3 regions of the Kocuria sp. UBA1838 genome follow, and region 1 is predicted to be linked to each of the others. Evidence: predicted binding sites of a transcription regulator. Region 1 holds the regulator's gene; each other region holds the start of a gene.
What was found. Region 1 encodes LexA, which represses DNA repair genes until DNA is damaged. Its sites were predicted from a motif close to TCGAACANNTGTTCGA; they were not measured.
Positions count from the first base shown of each region.

Region 1 (5,073 bases):
ACCCGTTGGCGGCCCACAGATTGTCCTCGGTCAGCTCGTGACCCAGATAGGACGCTAGGGTGGTCCGCAGATTGGTGAAGTCCCGGTCCGGGTAGCGGTTCAGGGACGCCGCGGCATCGGTGACGCGCCGCGTGATGGCCCGAACCACGGGCTCGGGAACCGGATGGGTGTTCTCGTTGGTGTTCAGTGCGACACGGACTTCCAGCTGGGGAGCACCGTAGGGAGACAGGCCCCGCAGGTCGTCGCGCAGCGGAAGGGCTTCGAGGGAATCATCACGAGAATTCACCAGACCAGTCTATGGACTCGGCGCATATCCGGTCACACGACGTCTCACGGTGTGTCGATTCCCGGACCAGTCGTGACACCGCCCGGAGCTTGTCGGCGCACCAGGAGTCGCTCACTTGGCACCGACGGATCACGTCACCGACGGGTCACCGTCAGCGGGACGGGACCTCCAGGACCTGACCCGTGTGCAGGGTGGAGGACGTCAGACCGTTGAGCTCGGCGATGTCGTTCATGACCTCGCGGGTGTCCCGCTGCGGGTCCGCGACGGCGGCGATCTCCCACAGGGTCTGGTTCGCCTGCACCGTGACACCGTGGGTCACGGGCGCCCCCGCCGGTTCCGTGGATGCCTTGACCGTGGGCGGCAGCAGGAAGACAGCGGCGACCACCAACAGGGCCGCCGCTCCCGTGACGAAGGGCAGCCCGATCAGGAAGAACCGGCCGCGGCGGGTGAGCTGCAGCGGCGAGCGAGCGGCGCGCGGGGCGGCCTGGACGGACGCGGCGCGGGCCGACGTACGAGCGCGCACGGCGGCGGAGGACGCAGCCGTGGCGGAACGAACGGATCGCGACAAGGTGAGAGCGGTCATGGCTACCTCCTGGTGATCTGACCGGATCCACCCGAAGGTGGCGGTGTTCGAACGCGGAGCGTATTTAGAACACATTTTCGAATCTCTACCCACAGTTCTAGCACGGGTGTACGAATGCTGTCGAGGACCTTTTCGAACACATATTTGAACCCGGGGACGCGCGCGGGTTAAGCTCGAGGTCACACAGGAGTTAGTTGACCCCACGTCTCCGACACGCATAAGCGGCCTCCGCAGCCCACCGCAGGGTGTGCACAGCGTGGACGGTGAAAGGACCCCGCACGTGAGCACTTCTTCCCCGAATCAGCAGGCGTCCGACCGACGCCCGCGCACGCTCACCCCTCGACAAGCACGAATCCTCGGTGCCGTGCAGCGCTGCATCACCACGCGCGGCTACCCGCCGTCCATGCGTGAGATCGGTGACACCGTGGGTCTGGCGTCCCTGTCCAGCGTGACCCATCAGCTCGGCCAGCTCGAGAAGTGGGGCTACCTGCGCCGGGATCCGCGCCGACCCCGCGCCATGGAGGTCCTGCGCCCGTTGAGCGCGGAGGAACTCGACCGCCACCTGGGGCCGGCCGACGAGCCCGCGGGTTCCGTGGAATCCTTGGCGACCCGCGCATCGGGCGCCGCGTCCCCCGCGGTGCACACCATGGGCGACCTGCCCGCCGCGGATGACGACGACGCCATGGTCCCCGTACCGCTCGTGGGGCGCATCGCCGCCGGTGGCCCCATCACCGCCGAACAATCGGTCGAGGAGGTCTACTCCCTGCCACGGCAGTTCGTGGGTCACGGCCAGTTGTTCATGCTCAAGGTCTCCGGGGACTCCATGATCGACGCAGCCATCTGCGACGGCGACTGGGTCGTGGTGCGCCAACAGAACTCCGCGCAGAACGGGGACGTCGTGGCTGCCCTGCTGGACGACGAAGCGACCATCAAGACCTTCCGCCAGCGCGACGGCCACACGTGGCTGCTGCCCCAGAACACCCGCTACGAACCCATCCTGGGTGATCACGCGACCGTGATGGGAAAGGTCGTCTCGGTCTTCCGCTCCCTGTAGCTCGCCCTCCCAACGGTTCCGGGTCCCGCGCGTCGCGTCACGCGGGACCCGGCGGCGTGCACCGCCTCGGAACCGCCCGTGCTCGCGCTCCGGACCACGGACCCGCGCTCACAGGGCTGCGGCGCGCGCCGTAACACCGTGCGCCGACCCGCGCATGATCCGGCGGGGAGCACGGAGGCACTCAACGCGCGTCTCCCTAGACGGCACCACGGATGTGAGCACAGCGACGTCGAACGCTCAGGAGCGCGCCAATCGCTCTAACGCCCCGAGAACGGTCGAGCGGTCCGTGGTGGGCCACAGCGGCGGGAGGGACTGGGCCAGGAAGGACCCGTAGCGCGCCGTGGCGAGCCGCGAGTCCAGCACGGCGACGACGCCCTTGTCCCCGCTCGCACGGATCAGTCGGCCGGCGCCCTGCGCCAGGCGCACCGCGGCGTGGGTGGCCGAGACCGACATGAACCCGTTGCCGCCTGCCCGTTCGGCCGCGCGTGTACGGGCGGTGCCCAGGGGATCGTCCGGGCGCGGGAACGGGATCCGGTCGATCACGACCAGTCGGCATGACTGTCCCGGCACGTCCACTCCCTGCCACAGGCTCATGGTTCCGAACAGGCTCGCTGAGGGATCGTCGGTGAACTCCTTGACCAGGGACGGCAGGGAGGCGTCCCCCTGGCACAGGATGGGCAGCTCTGTACGATCTCGCAGCGCCTCCGCCGCGTCCTCCGCGGCCCGGCGGGACGAGAACAGACCGAGCGCGCCGCCGCCCGAGGCCTCGAGCAGCCCGAACAGTTCCTCGAGTTGCTCCTCCGAGACGCCACGGCCGGGTTTCGCGAGGTGCTTGGCCACGTAGAGGATGCCCTGGCGGCGGTAGTCGAAGGGACTGCCCACGTCCACGCCCCGCCACGCGGGGGACCCCGGGCCCTGCAGGCCGAGAGCCCCGGCCGTGGACGAGAACGATGACCCCACGGCCAGGGTCGCCGAGGTCAGCACGACCGTGCGCCCGTCGAACAACCCCTCCCGCAGGGGCCCCGCGACGCTGAGCGGCGCGATGTTCAGGGTCGCCGGTTCCCCTTCGGACGATCCCGCGTATCCCTCCGTGGGCGACCAGCGACCCACGCGGGAGATCCACAGGACGTCATGGGCGGTGTCCGCCGACAGCATGCGCTCGGCGGTGTCCAGCAGCTCGGACAACCGTGAGCGGGCCGCGTGACGTGCCGCGTCCTCGCCCTTGGAATCGCCCTTGGTGTCACTGAGCCCCGTGCGCGCGGCATCCTGAACGCCACCGACCGCGTAGACCTGCTCCTCGGTGAAGCCTCGCGGCAACAGTCCGGACGGGTCGGGGTCGAAGGCGAGATCGAAGGCCTGCGCGGCCTTCTCGAGTGCATCGCTCGACGCCGCGGTGTGCTTGCGCACGGCCGTGGCCGCCGCTCGTACCGCGGCGGCGGACAGCGACGCGGTCACGGCACCCGTGACCCGGTCCCGCAGCTCATGGGCCTCGTCAACGATCACGACGTCGTGCTCGGGCAGGACCGCGAGCCCCTCGAACGCGTTGATCGCGAGCAGCGCGTGGTTGGTGATCACCACGTCCGCCTCGCCGGCCTCGGCCCGGGCGCGCTCGGCGAAGCACTCCTCCACGAGGGGGCACTTGCGCCCCAGGCACTCCTTGGCGGTCACGGAGACCTGCCGCCACGCGGCGTCCGTGACACCCGGCTGGACGTCGTCCCGGTCCCCGGTCTCGGTGGTCTCGACCCATTCCCGCAACCGCAGCACCTGCTGGGCCAAGCCACCGAGGGGGCGATCCGCGCCCCCTGCGGCGGGTCCCGAACCGGGGACGTCGAACAGGGCGCCGTCGTCGTCCGGGTAGCCGCCCTCGACCTTGTGCAGGCACGCGTAATTGGAGCGGCCCTTGAGCAGCGCGACGACGGGGCGGTCGTCCAGTTCGTCCTCGAGCGCGTCGAGCAAGCGGGGGACGTCCCGGCCCGTGATCTGGGACTGCAGGGCCAGCGTGGCCGTGGCCACGACCACGGGCTTGTCCGCGGTGCGGGCGTGACGCAGGGCCGGGACGAGGTATGCGAGCGACTTACCCGTACCGGTCCCTGCCTGGACCAACAGATGCCGGCCGGTCTCGAGGGCCTCGGCGACCTTGGCCGCCATGAACCGCTGTCCCTCCCGACGCTGCCCGCCCAGCGCGGTCACGGCGGAGTCGAGGAGCTCGAGCGTGTCCACCGCGCCGGGCAGCGTTTCGGGGCGGACGTCTGAGAGGTCGTGCCCCGCTTCGTCGACGAACGATGCGCTCATGCTCCGGCGGGATCCTCCGCGGTGGGCGCGGCGGCCGGGCTCCCGGGCTCCGCCACGCGGTAGGGCTCGAGTTCGCCCACGAGTTCCTCGCGAACGCGCACACGCAACCGCGTGCCCTCGGGAGTGTGTTCCGTGCGCAGGATCTCGGCGTCCTGGGCGTGCAGCCGGGAGACCACCTCGCCGTGAACGTAGGGCACGAGCAGTTCCATGTCGTGGTTTGGGCGCGGAATGGCGGAGGAGATCAACCGCTGCAATTCCTCGATGCCCTCTCCCGTGCGCGCCGACACGGCCACCGACGGGTGCTCGTGATTGCGCAAACGACCCAGCACCACGGGATCCGCGATGTCGGCCTTGTTCAGGGCCACGATCTCCGGGATGTCATTGGCCCCCACGTCCGTGAGGACGTCCCGCACGGCCTTGAGCTGACCCTCCGGATCCGGGTGGGAGGCATCCACCACGTGCACGATGACGTCTGCGTCCGCGACCTCTTCCAGGGTGGAGCGGAACGCCTCGACCAACTGGGTGGGCAGCGAGCGCACGAAGCCCACGGTGTCCGCGAGCGTGTAGCCGATCCCGTCCGGGGTCTCGGCCTTGCGCACCGTGGGATCCAGCGTGGCGAACAGCGCGTTCTCCACGAGGACCCCGGCATCCGTCAACCGGTTGAGCAGGGACGACTTACCCGCGTTGGTGTACCCCGCGATCGCTACCGAGGGCACGGAATGACGCTTGCGGTTGAGTCGCTTGGTCTCACGCGCCGGCTTCATGGCCGCGATCTCCCGACGCAACTTGGCCATGCGCTGGCGGATCCGGCGCCGGTCCAGTTCGATTTTGGTCTCACCGGGACCACGGCTACCGATG
Region 1 covers NZ_DDIY01000019.1:79,917-84,989, reverse strand. Annotated here, with positions in the region: gene B3I25_RS12095 (histidinol-phosphate transaminase) at 1-286, opposite strand, end outside; gene B3I25_RS12090 (LysM peptidoglycan-binding domain-containing protein) at 438-869, opposite strand; gene lexA (transcriptional repressor LexA) at 1,150-1,923, shown strand; gene B3I25_RS12080 (ATP-dependent DNA helicase) at 2,161-4,215, opposite strand; gene hflX (GTPase HflX) at 4,212-5,073, opposite strand, start outside.

Region 2 (5,073 bases), on a different contig from region 1:
TGACGCCCGCCTTCGCCGGAACGGGATGAGAATCCCAGTTCAAGCCGCGTGACCGTCGAGAGTCGAACCAGTCCTCGTTCGATGCGGGCATTCCAGTCCTCGAGGTGCGCGGCCTTCCCTGCCTGCATTCGTGCATACGCAGACTTGTCAATTAACCAGCCGGTCACTGCCACGCGGCAGCCATGATGTCGTCATCCATGAGGTCGCCGAACGCGCGGGAGGAGCGCTCCCAGTCCTCAGTGGTCACCGTGGCCTTGTCGTCCGTCATGGCTGCCGCTGTCTCAAACTTCCGGCGCAGGAACTCGTTGCGGGATAGCCCCAGCGCGGATGCCTCCGCATCGATGCTTTCAACCGCCCTGTCACTGAGTCCCCGGATGAGGACATTCTTCATCGTCAGCACCTCCTCGAAGAATGCTATCGCGATATCGTTTAACGGAAAAGATCTCACCCACGCCCGTGTGCGGGCATCTCTCCGGTGACCGACACCGCCGTGGCGTCGGTCGCTTATGCATGTCGGACGATCTTGGCACCGTCTCAGTAGTCGAATAAATTTTCGAATAATCGGGGAGGGTGAGCCACCATGACGGTGCTGGAGATGACAGAGACCGGGCAATACGAGGACCCGTGGGACACGGTTCCGGTGATCGGCGCGGGCATGCCGGTGGAGCGTCCCACGGGGCTGGTGGGCGGCTCCACGGACCCCGCCCTCGATGATCTCGCGGTGGTGTGTGACATCACCGGGACGCCGTGTGTGGTGACGTACCGCGGTGAGGAGCATCACGTCCTGCAGCCCGCCGTTCGCTGGTACGAACGCCGGAATTGGTGGGACGTGGAGGTCCGCGTGCCGCGTGAGAGCCGCACGAGCGCGGTGGATCAGGAGCGGTGGCGGGTGCAGGTCGTCCGGCCCGGGGTGGTTATCGCACGCACCTTCGAGCTGGTCCGGAACCAGTTCACCGATCAGTGGCGGGTGCTCCGTGTCAGCGCCGCATGAGACCGCCCGTGGTCCCCGTGCGGAGTCCTTCCATGTCACTTCATGTCGCCCGCGGAGCCGTCCGCGATTGACAGAAGTTCGAATAAAGTTTCGAATATGGGCATGTGGTTCCCCCATCTTCACGTGGCCTCGGCCTTCAGTGCGCACTACGGTGTGGCGCGTCCGGAAGAACTCGCCCGGGCGGCCGCGTCCCAGGGAGCACAGGTCCTCGCGTGCACGGACCGGGACGGCCTCTACGGGGCCGTCAAACACGTGCTGGCATGCCGCGCGCACGGTCTCGCTCCCGTCCTGGGCGTGGACATCGCCCTGCTGCGGACCCCGCGCGCCGGCGCGGGAGGCGCGCAGGGCCGGGTGGCCGGGCAGAGTCGGGCGGCCGGACAGCGACGTCGTCCGGCGGCACCCGTGGTGATCGGCCGGGTGGTGGTCCTGGCCACGGGACGCAACGGGGGAGCCGGGTACGCGGCCCTGTGCCGGGTTGTCTCCGCCGCCCACCGGGCTCATGACCGGCACGCGGCCCACCCCATCGGACTCAGCGCGGAGCAGTTGGCGCGGCACGTGCATCGTGCGGCGCGCCACGGTGATACCGGACTCGTGGTGCTGCTCGGCCCGGACTCGGACGTGGGTCGGCTGCTCGTGGGACGGCACTACCACGCGGCGCGCACCGCGCTGAACCGATGGCGTCACGTGCTGCCCGCGGAGACCCTCGTGGTGGAGACGGTGACCCACCTGGCGCCCCAGGGTGCGCCCCTGAGCATGGGGCACGCGGTGCGGATGTTCCAGATCGGGCGGCAGGCGCAGCTGCCCGTGGTGCTCAGCAACGCCGTGCGCTACGCCCACCCGGGGCAGGCCGTGACCGCGGACGTCCTGGATGCCGCCCGGACCTTGATGTCCCTCGACGAACTGGCCGGGGCGGATCGCGGTGTGCTGCAACCCAACGGGCAGGGCTGGCTCAAGGACGGTGACGAGATGAGTCTGCTGGCCCGGGAGATCGCCCTCGCCGCGGACCACGGTCAGGCGGGACACGGCGCGCTGCTCGCGGACACCCACCACCTGGCCCAGCGCTGCCGTCTAGATCCGGAGGGGGATCTCGGGGTGGACCGTCCGGTGATCCCGGAGGCCTCGGTGATCGGGGTAAGCGGTGACCCGGACCGGGAACTGGCCCAGCGTTGCTACGCGGGACTCGCCCGGTTGCATGCCGGCGAGGACTGGGACCGCACCGTGCCCGGACTCAACCGGGAGTCCCTGCGCGGACGGTTGGAACGGGAACTCGCGGTGATCGCCCAGCTCGGCTTCGCCGGGTACTTCCTGACCGTGGGGGAGGTCTCGGAACTGATGAGCGGCATGGGTGTGCGTCACGCCGCTCGCGGTTCCGGGGTCTCGTCCCTGGTGGTCCACCTGTTGGGGATCTCACCGGCGGATCCGCTCGAGTACGACCTCGTCTTCGAGCGCTTCCTCTCCCCGCTGCGCCCCAGCCTGCCGGACATCGACATCGACATGGAGAGCGCGCAACGCCACGCCGTCTACCACCGGATCTTCGAACGCTTCGGCCCCCGCCGCGTCACGCTCATGAGCATGCAGAACGCCTACCGCTCCCGCGGAGCCGTGCGGGACGCCGGACTGGCACTGGGGCTCGAGGCCCAGGAGGTGGACCACGTGGCCACCCAGTTGTGGCGCGTGCCCGGGGGCACCCTGCGGGAGGAGATCGCACGCCGGCCCGAACTCGCCCCGCTCGCGGAGCGGCTGCGCAACAACCGGCAGTTGGACCTGCTCGTGGATCTCACCGAACGCCTCGACCGACTACCCCGGCACATCTCCATGCATCCGTGCGGGGTGATCCTCTCCGACACCACCCTGTTGCAGCGCACCCCCGTGCAGGCCAGCGGGATCGGGCTGCCCATGTCCCAGTACGACAAGCACGACATGGACCCCATGGGGCTGATCAAACTCGACATCCTGGGCGTGCGCATGCAGTCCACCCTGGCCCACGCCGTGGAGGAGATCACCCGGTTGCGACCCCACGAACCCCCGCCCAACCTCGACACCATGCCCCGAGACGACCCCGACACCTTCCGGCTGATCAGCTCCACCCACACCCTGGGGTGCTTCCAGATCGAGTCCCCCGGGCAGCGGGAACTGATCGGGACCATGGGACCGGAGGAGTTCAACGACCTCGTCGTGGACATCTCCCTGTTCCGCCCCGGGCCCATGCAGGCCGCCATGGTCCGGCCCTACCTCAACGCCCGCCACGGCTGGTCCACGCCCACCTACCCCCACGCGGACCTCCAGGAGATCCTCGCCGAGACCCGCGGGGTGGCCGTCTACCACGAACAGATCATGCGCATCATGGACCGGATGACCGGGTGTGGTCTGGCCCGCGCGGACATCTGGCGGCGACTGCTCGGCTCTGCCTCGGAGGAGCCCGTGGAAACCGCTTTCCGCGACGGCGCCCGCGCTCGCGGCTACGCCCCGGACGTGATCGACACGGTGTGGGGGATCCTGCACGCGTTCGGCAGTTTCGGTTTCTGCAAGGCCCACGCGGTGGCCTTCGCGGTGCCCACCTATCAGTCGGCGTGGTTGAAGACCCATCACCCGGAGGCGTTCATGGCCGGGGTGTGGGAACATGACCCCGGGATGTACCCCGCCCGCCTGCTCGTGGGGGAGGCCCGCCGCATGGGGATCCCCGTGCTGGGCCCGGACGTCAACCGCAGCACGGACCACCACCGGGTGGAGTCGGTCACGCCGCGGCCAGGGACCGTGGTCTCGGGGGACCTGGACCGGGGGATCCCCCACACCCAGGACGGTGCGTGGGGGATCCGCATGTCCCTGGGTTCCATCGCGGGGATCAGCGCCGCGGAGATCGAACGTCTCGTGGCCGCCCAGCCCTACAGCACCCTCGCCGAACTGCGGGTGCGCGCCCGGCCCACCCGGCGCACGCTGCAACGGCTCGCGGAGGCGGGCGCCCTGGACTCCCTGTTGCACCGCGCCGAGACGCGGGCCTCCCACACGGACATGGTCCACTTCCTGCGGGAACAGGCGGATCGGCCCGCGACCGGGCGCGGGACCTCGGCCCGTGCGCAGCCCGGGGAGGGGCAGCTGGCCCTGCCCCTCGGGGACGTGGACCTGGCCGCCCTTCCGGCGCGGCTGCCTGAACCGAGCACGGGGGAGCGGGTCAAAGCGGAGATGGACACCATGCGCATCGAGGTCAGCGCCCACCTCATGGACTCGCACGGTGAGCTCATGCGTTCCTACGGGGCCACCCGCGCCGAAGACCTGTTGGGGTTGCGCAACGGCACCGAGGTGATCGTAGCTGGCGTGCGGGTCTCCACCATGACCCCGCCCATGCGCAGCGGCAAACGCGTGGTCTTCATCTCCTTGGACGACGGCTCCGGGGCCGTGGACTGCACGTTCTTCGACGAGGCCCAGGCCGCCTCCGGTGAGGTACTGTTCGCCCCCACGCTGCTGTTGGTCCACGGCCACACGCGCCGCACGGGCCCGCGGGGGATCGGGATCCAGGCGGCCCAGGCGTGGGACCTCTCCCGCCCGGAGACCCTCCCGGTTCCCCGGTCCCTGCTGGGTTCGCGGCCCACACCGTCCCGTCCGCCGCGACCGGAGTCCGCTGAGGGCCCCGGACGACGCCGCAGCCACGGCCCCGAACGGCCCGGTGCCTCCCGGGGCCGCGCTCCCCAGGGGGACAGCGCCGTCGCCGGTGCGCACCCCCGCACCAGAACCGAGGTGAAACCCCAGGTCAGAAGGTGAATAACCGGCGCGCGGCTCGTGCCCCACGGGACACCGGGGCGCCACGTGGCCGTAACGCGGTGACCCTAGCGTGTGACTCACCCACCGCCCGTCGCGGTCGGATGCTCACCGCCCGTAGTAGCCGGACCCCCTCCGCCCGCAGCGGTCGGAACCCTTCGCACCAGGAGCACCACATGACCGAGAACACCTCACGTCCCTCGCGCCGGAACCTGATCACCGGAGGCAGCGCCATCGCGGCCGCCGGTGTGCTCGCCGCCGCGCCGTCGACCGCCCACGCGGCACCGGCGCTTGTGACCCAGCACGGCCACGGTCACAGCCGGATGCCC
Region 2 covers NZ_DDIY01000013.1:86,378-91,450, forward strand. Annotated here, with positions in the region: gene B3I25_RS06640 (PIN domain nuclease) at 1-173, opposite strand, end outside; gene B3I25_RS06645 (hypothetical protein) at 164-391, opposite strand; gene B3I25_RS06650 (hypothetical protein) at 581-991, shown strand; gene B3I25_RS06655 (DNA polymerase III subunit alpha) at 1,094-4,747, shown strand; gene B3I25_RS06660 (metallophosphoesterase family protein) at 4,921-5,073, shown strand, end outside.
Region 2: B3I25_RS06655 (DNA polymerase III subunit alpha) is a predicted target of LexA. The motif match lies at 1,070-1,085, and genes of this name have one in related genera.

Region 3 (5,073 bases), on a different contig from region 1:
AGACCGAAGCTCGTCATCACGCGCGTACCCGGCTCCATGGTGGCCTGCTTGGCCTTCATCTGGGCCTGGGCCTTCTTCTGTCGGCGCATGGGCAGCCACAGCAGCAGGACCATGACCACGAGCATCACGGGCAGGAACCATGCGGTTCCGGCGCCGCCACCGGCAGCGTCCTGGGTCTGAGCGAGGATGGTCACGAAGGATCCGTTCTGTCGAGGTGCACGTACAGCGCGACCGGGCACGACTGCGCAGGGGTGCGAAGGTCCCGGCCGATCCTCCCCAGCTTAGGGGATGGATCTGGTCACGTGCTGGACGGATCCTCCGAGTCCGGTTCGGTGACGAGCGCGGTTTTCAGCGCCGGGTCCTTGAACGCAGCGTGCTCCGGGACGTCGAGTCCCAGGTGCTCCCACGCCGTGGCCATGGCGATCCGCCCGCGCGGGGTGCGACCGAGCAGGCCCTCGCGGACCAGGAATGGTTCCGCGACGGTCTCGACCGTCTCGGTCTCCTCCCCCACGGCGATCGCCAGGGTGGACAACCCCACGGGGCCGCCGTTGAACTTGTTCACCAGGGCTGAGAGCACGTTGCGGTCCAAGCGGTCCAGACCCCGGGCGTCCACCTCGTACATGTCGAGTGCGGATCCGGCGGCCCGCGCGTCGATGCGCTCCACGCCGTGCACGAGCGCCCAGTCCCGCACGCGCCGCAGCAGTCGGTTGGCGATACGAGGGGTGCCGCGTGAGCGCGATGCGACCTCCGTGAACGCCTCGCTCGTCATGGTGAGGTCGAGCAGCCCGGCCGAACGACGCAGCACGAGCTCGAGTTCCTCGACGGAGTAGAACTCCAGGTGACCCGTGAAGCCGAACCGGTCGCGCAGTGGCCCGGGCAGCAGCCCCGCGCGGGTGGTGGCACCCACGAGCGTGAACGGGGGCAGGTCCAGCGGGATGGACGTGGCGCCGGCGCCCTTGCCCACCACGATGTCCACGCGGAAGTCCTCCATGGCCATGTACAGCATTTCCTCCGCGGGCCGGGACATCCGGTGGATCTCGTCCAGGAACAGCACCTCCCCGTGGGTCAGGGAGGACAGGATGGCCGCGAGGTCACCGGCGTGCTGGATCGCGGGACCGGACGAGATCCGCAGGGGGACATCCAGCTCCTGCGCGATGATCATGGCCAGGGTCGTCTTGCCGAGGCCTGGAGGCCCGGACAGCAGCACGTGGTCCGCGGTGCGCCCGCGCAGCTTGGAGGCCTCGAGCACGAGGGACAGCTGTGCCCGTACCCGCTTCTGCCCCACGAAGTCGTGCAGGGTCCCCGGGCGCAGGGACGCCTCGAGCTGCTGGTCGTCGTAGTCGCCCTCGGCGCCCACGAGACGTTGTTGGCCCACCGATCCACGTTCCTCCACGGCCATGCTCACCGCCCCCTGGTCCGCGGGTGGGACGTGGCCTTGGCGGTGCCGAGCCAGGACAGCACGGCGCGCAGGATCTCGGCCACGTTGGCGGACTCTGCCAGTTCCGGCTGGGTCTCGAGGGCGTCGTCGATCCCGCGGGCCGCGTCCTTCTCGCTCCAGCCCAGACCCGTGAGAGCGTCCACGACCTGCTCACGCCACACCTGCATGCCGGGCTGTGCGCTCTGCTGCGGCGCGGGGTCCGGCAGGACGAGCTTGTCCGCGAGTTCCAGGACGATGCGCCGCGCGGACTTCGGTCCGATCCCGGGGACGGCCGTGAAGGCCTTGTCGTCGCCGGCGGCGATCGCGCGCCGGGCGTCGTCGGGCCCGAGGACAGAGACCGCGGCGAGCGCGGTGCGCGGGCCCACCCCGGAGACCCCGAGCATGACGGAGAAGATCTCCTTCTCGTCCGCCTGGGCGAAACCGAACAGCACCGGCGCCTCGTCCTTGCGGGCGATGTACGCGGTGTGCAGGTGCGCGGTGGCACCGACCCGCAGCCCGGCGAGCGTGCGGGGGCTCGCGTTGACCTCGATGCCGAAGCCCGAGACCTCCACCACGGCGAGCGTGGCCCCCACGAAGCGCACCTCACCGGTTATCGAGGCGATCACGGTGCCCCTCCCCTCCCACGGCCGCCGGCCGAGAACATCGGTGTGTCCGAACGCGCCGCGACCTGGGGGCAGGACGTGGTGCGCCGTTCGAACACGTGTACGAATTCCTGCCCGTCACTGTACCAAGCGTCGGGGACACCCAGAACGTGTGCTCCTGCTCGTGAGGCGGGCCCGCAACGGGAGGCTCAGGACACCCGGCCGCGCCGCCCGCGGGTACCGGTCGCTGCGCCCGGCGCGCGGGACGCGGCCGTACCGGATGCGCGGGGCGCAGTGGCACCGGGGGCTCGCGACGCGGTCTCGGCGCGTCGCCACGCCTGCTGCGCCGGAGTCAGTGCGGCACCCCGGCGGGTCTGCATCGGGCGCGAACCCGAGTGGGTGGACGTGCGCTCGGCCGCGTTGACACCGGCCATCCCACCGCGCCACCCGTGGCACACGGCCAGGGCCAGCGCGTCGGCGGCGTCCGCGGGCCGCGGCGGGGCGTCCAGGCGCAGGATGCGCACGACCATGCGGTTCACCGATTCCTTGTCCGCGGAGCCGTCCCCGGTGACCGCGGCCTTGACCTCGGACGGGGTGTGCCACGCGACCGGGATGCCCCGCACCGCGGCCGCGGCGATCACGACGCCCGTGGCCTGGGCCGTGCCCACGACCGTGGGAGCGTTGTTCTGCGCGAACACGCGTTCCACGGCCACGACGTCCGGGCGGAAGCGGTCCATGAGTTCCTCGGCGGCCCGCATGATCGACAGCACGCGGTGTTCGAGGGCCTCGTGCGCGCGCGTCCCGCTCACCTGGACGTGCACGAACGTCCCGGTGCGCTGCGCGGACATGTCCACCACGGCGAAACCACACCGGGTGAGACCGGGGTCCACCGCGAGCACGCGCTGTTGGGACTGCCGGGCCACCACGGGACTCACGGAATTACTCGTCGTCCTCGAGCACGGCCATGACCTCGGCCGGGATGTTGGCATTCGAGTAGACGTTCTGCACGTCGTCGAGCTCCTCGACCGCGTCCGCGAGCTTGAGGAACTTGCGGGCGCCCTCGGCGTCCAGGTCCACCTTCATGGTGGGGCGGAACTGGGGGTCGTCGTTGTTGTACTCGAGACCGGCCTCGTCCAGGGCGGTGCGGATCGCGGGCAGGTCGGTCGCCTCGCTGACCACCTCGAAGTCGTCGGACTCGTCGAGCACTTCCTCGGCGCCGGCGTCGAGCACGGCCATCAGGACGTCGTCCTCGGTGAGACCGTCCGTCTTGGCGACCTCCACCACGCCCTTGCGCTCGAACAGGTACGCCACGGAACCGGAGTCCGCCATGGTGCCGCCGTGGCGGGTCACGGCCACGCGCACCTCGGAGGCCGCGCGGTTCTTGTTGTCCGTGAGGCACTCGATGTACAGCGCGGTGCCTTGCGGGCCGCGGGCCTCATAGAGGATCTCGGTGTAGTCGATCGTCTCGCCCGTGAGCCCGGCGCCGCGCTTGATCGCGCGGTCGATGTTGTCGTTGGGCACCGAGTTCTTCTTGGCCTTGGAGACCGCGAGTTCGAGTGCGGGGTTACCCGAGGTGTCCGCGCCGCCCATGCGGGCCGCGACCTCGATCCCCTTGATGTACTTGGCGAACGCCTTGGCGCGCTTGGCGTCAATCGCCGCCTTCTTGTGCTTGGTCGTGGCCCACTTGGAGTGACCTGACATGAATGACCTCCTCGAAAGAATGCGTCCGGCCCCTGCGGACCGGACACGGATCGACCTCCATGATAACGAGCGCGGGGCGGGGCCCGTCAGCGCGGGCGCGACGCGGCGACGTCGCGGGCGCGCTGGGCGAGCGTGTCGTCGAGTTCCCCCTCCGGCAGGGTCTCGCCGCGCAGCTCGAGTGCCGCCGCGAGCAGGAAGTCCGCGACACGCGGGTTCTTGGGCAGCAGCGACCCATGCAGGTAGCTGCCCAGCACGTTCGCGGTGCGCGCACCCTCCGTGGCGTCCTGCCCGTTGTTGCCGGCCCCCGAGACGACACTCGCGAGGGGCTGTTGCCCGGCGCCCAGGTGGGTGAGCCCCGAGTGGTTCTCGTAGCCGACGATCGTGCCCAGGTCCGCGGACTCGGTCACGATGTTGCCGATCAGCCGTTCCGGACCGGCCACCGTTTCGAGGTCGAAGATCCCGATCCCGGACAGTGTCTCCCCGGTCCCCGTGCGGAAACTGTGCCCGAAGAGCTGGTAGAGCCCGCAGATCGCGAGCATGGGCACGCCTCGGGCCACGGCCTCGTGCAGTCGCGGTGCCACCACGGCGAGGTCGTCGGCCACGCGGAACTGTCCCGAGTCCTGTCCTCCGCCGCCTACGAAGAGGTCGGCGTTCTCGGGCCACGGGTCGCCGGGGTTGTAGTCCACGATCTCGGTCTCGAGGCCGTGGCGTTCGGCGCGGCGCTTGAGCGTGAGTGTGTTGCCCCAGTCGCCGTAGATGTTCATGTCCCGGGGGTAGAGCTGCACGATGCGCAGCGCCCCGGCGGTGTCGTGTGCCACGGTGTCCTCCTAGATGGCCGCCACGTGCGTCATGTCGCCCAGGATCCTGCGCAGGGAGAGCATGGCCGTGTACGTGCAGAAGATTCTCATGGGGCGCTCCCCCGAGTCCGCGATGAACCGGCGTAGCGCGTCCTCGAGGTCCGGTTCCACCGTGGCCACGCGCACGAGGTCGTAGTCCAGGCGCAGCGCCATGTCCCACGCGCGCACGCCCGAGACCATGTCCACGCCGCCGTCGCGCAGCGCGTCGAAGTCCACGTCCCACAGCCACGAGACGTCCCGGCCGTCCGCGTACTGGTCGTTGATCGCGATCATCGTGGCGTAGTCCTGCGCGGAGGCCGAGGCCAGGGAGAGCCGGAAGCCCGCGGGGTTCTTCACGAGCAGCAACTGCAGGGGCTTGTCCTGGACCGTGATGGTCTCCCCGCGACCGAACGCCGGGGTGACCTCCCCCAGTTCGGCCACCAGGGAGGGGACGTCCGCGGCGTCGCCGAGCACCTGCAAGCTCGTGGCGAGGGCGGCCGCGGCGTTGTACTGGTTG
Region 3 covers NZ_DDIY01000005.1:204,251-209,323, reverse strand. Annotated here, with positions in the region: gene B3I25_RS02750 (preprotein translocase subunit YajC) at 1-194, opposite strand, end outside; gene ruvB (Holliday junction branch migration DNA helicase RuvB) at 299-1,399, opposite strand; gene ruvA (Holliday junction branch migration protein RuvA) at 1,402-2,043, opposite strand; gene ruvC (crossover junction endodeoxyribonuclease RuvC) at 2,229-2,954, opposite strand; gene B3I25_RS02730 (YebC/PmpR family DNA-binding transcriptional regulator) at 2,959-3,720, opposite strand; gene B3I25_RS02725 (type 1 glutamine amidotransferase) at 3,807-4,538, opposite strand; gene B3I25_RS02720 (Mur ligase family protein) at 4,548-5,073, opposite strand, start outside.
Region 3: ruvA (Holliday junction branch migration protein RuvA) is a predicted target of LexA. The motif match lies at 2,131-2,146, and genes of this name have one in related genera.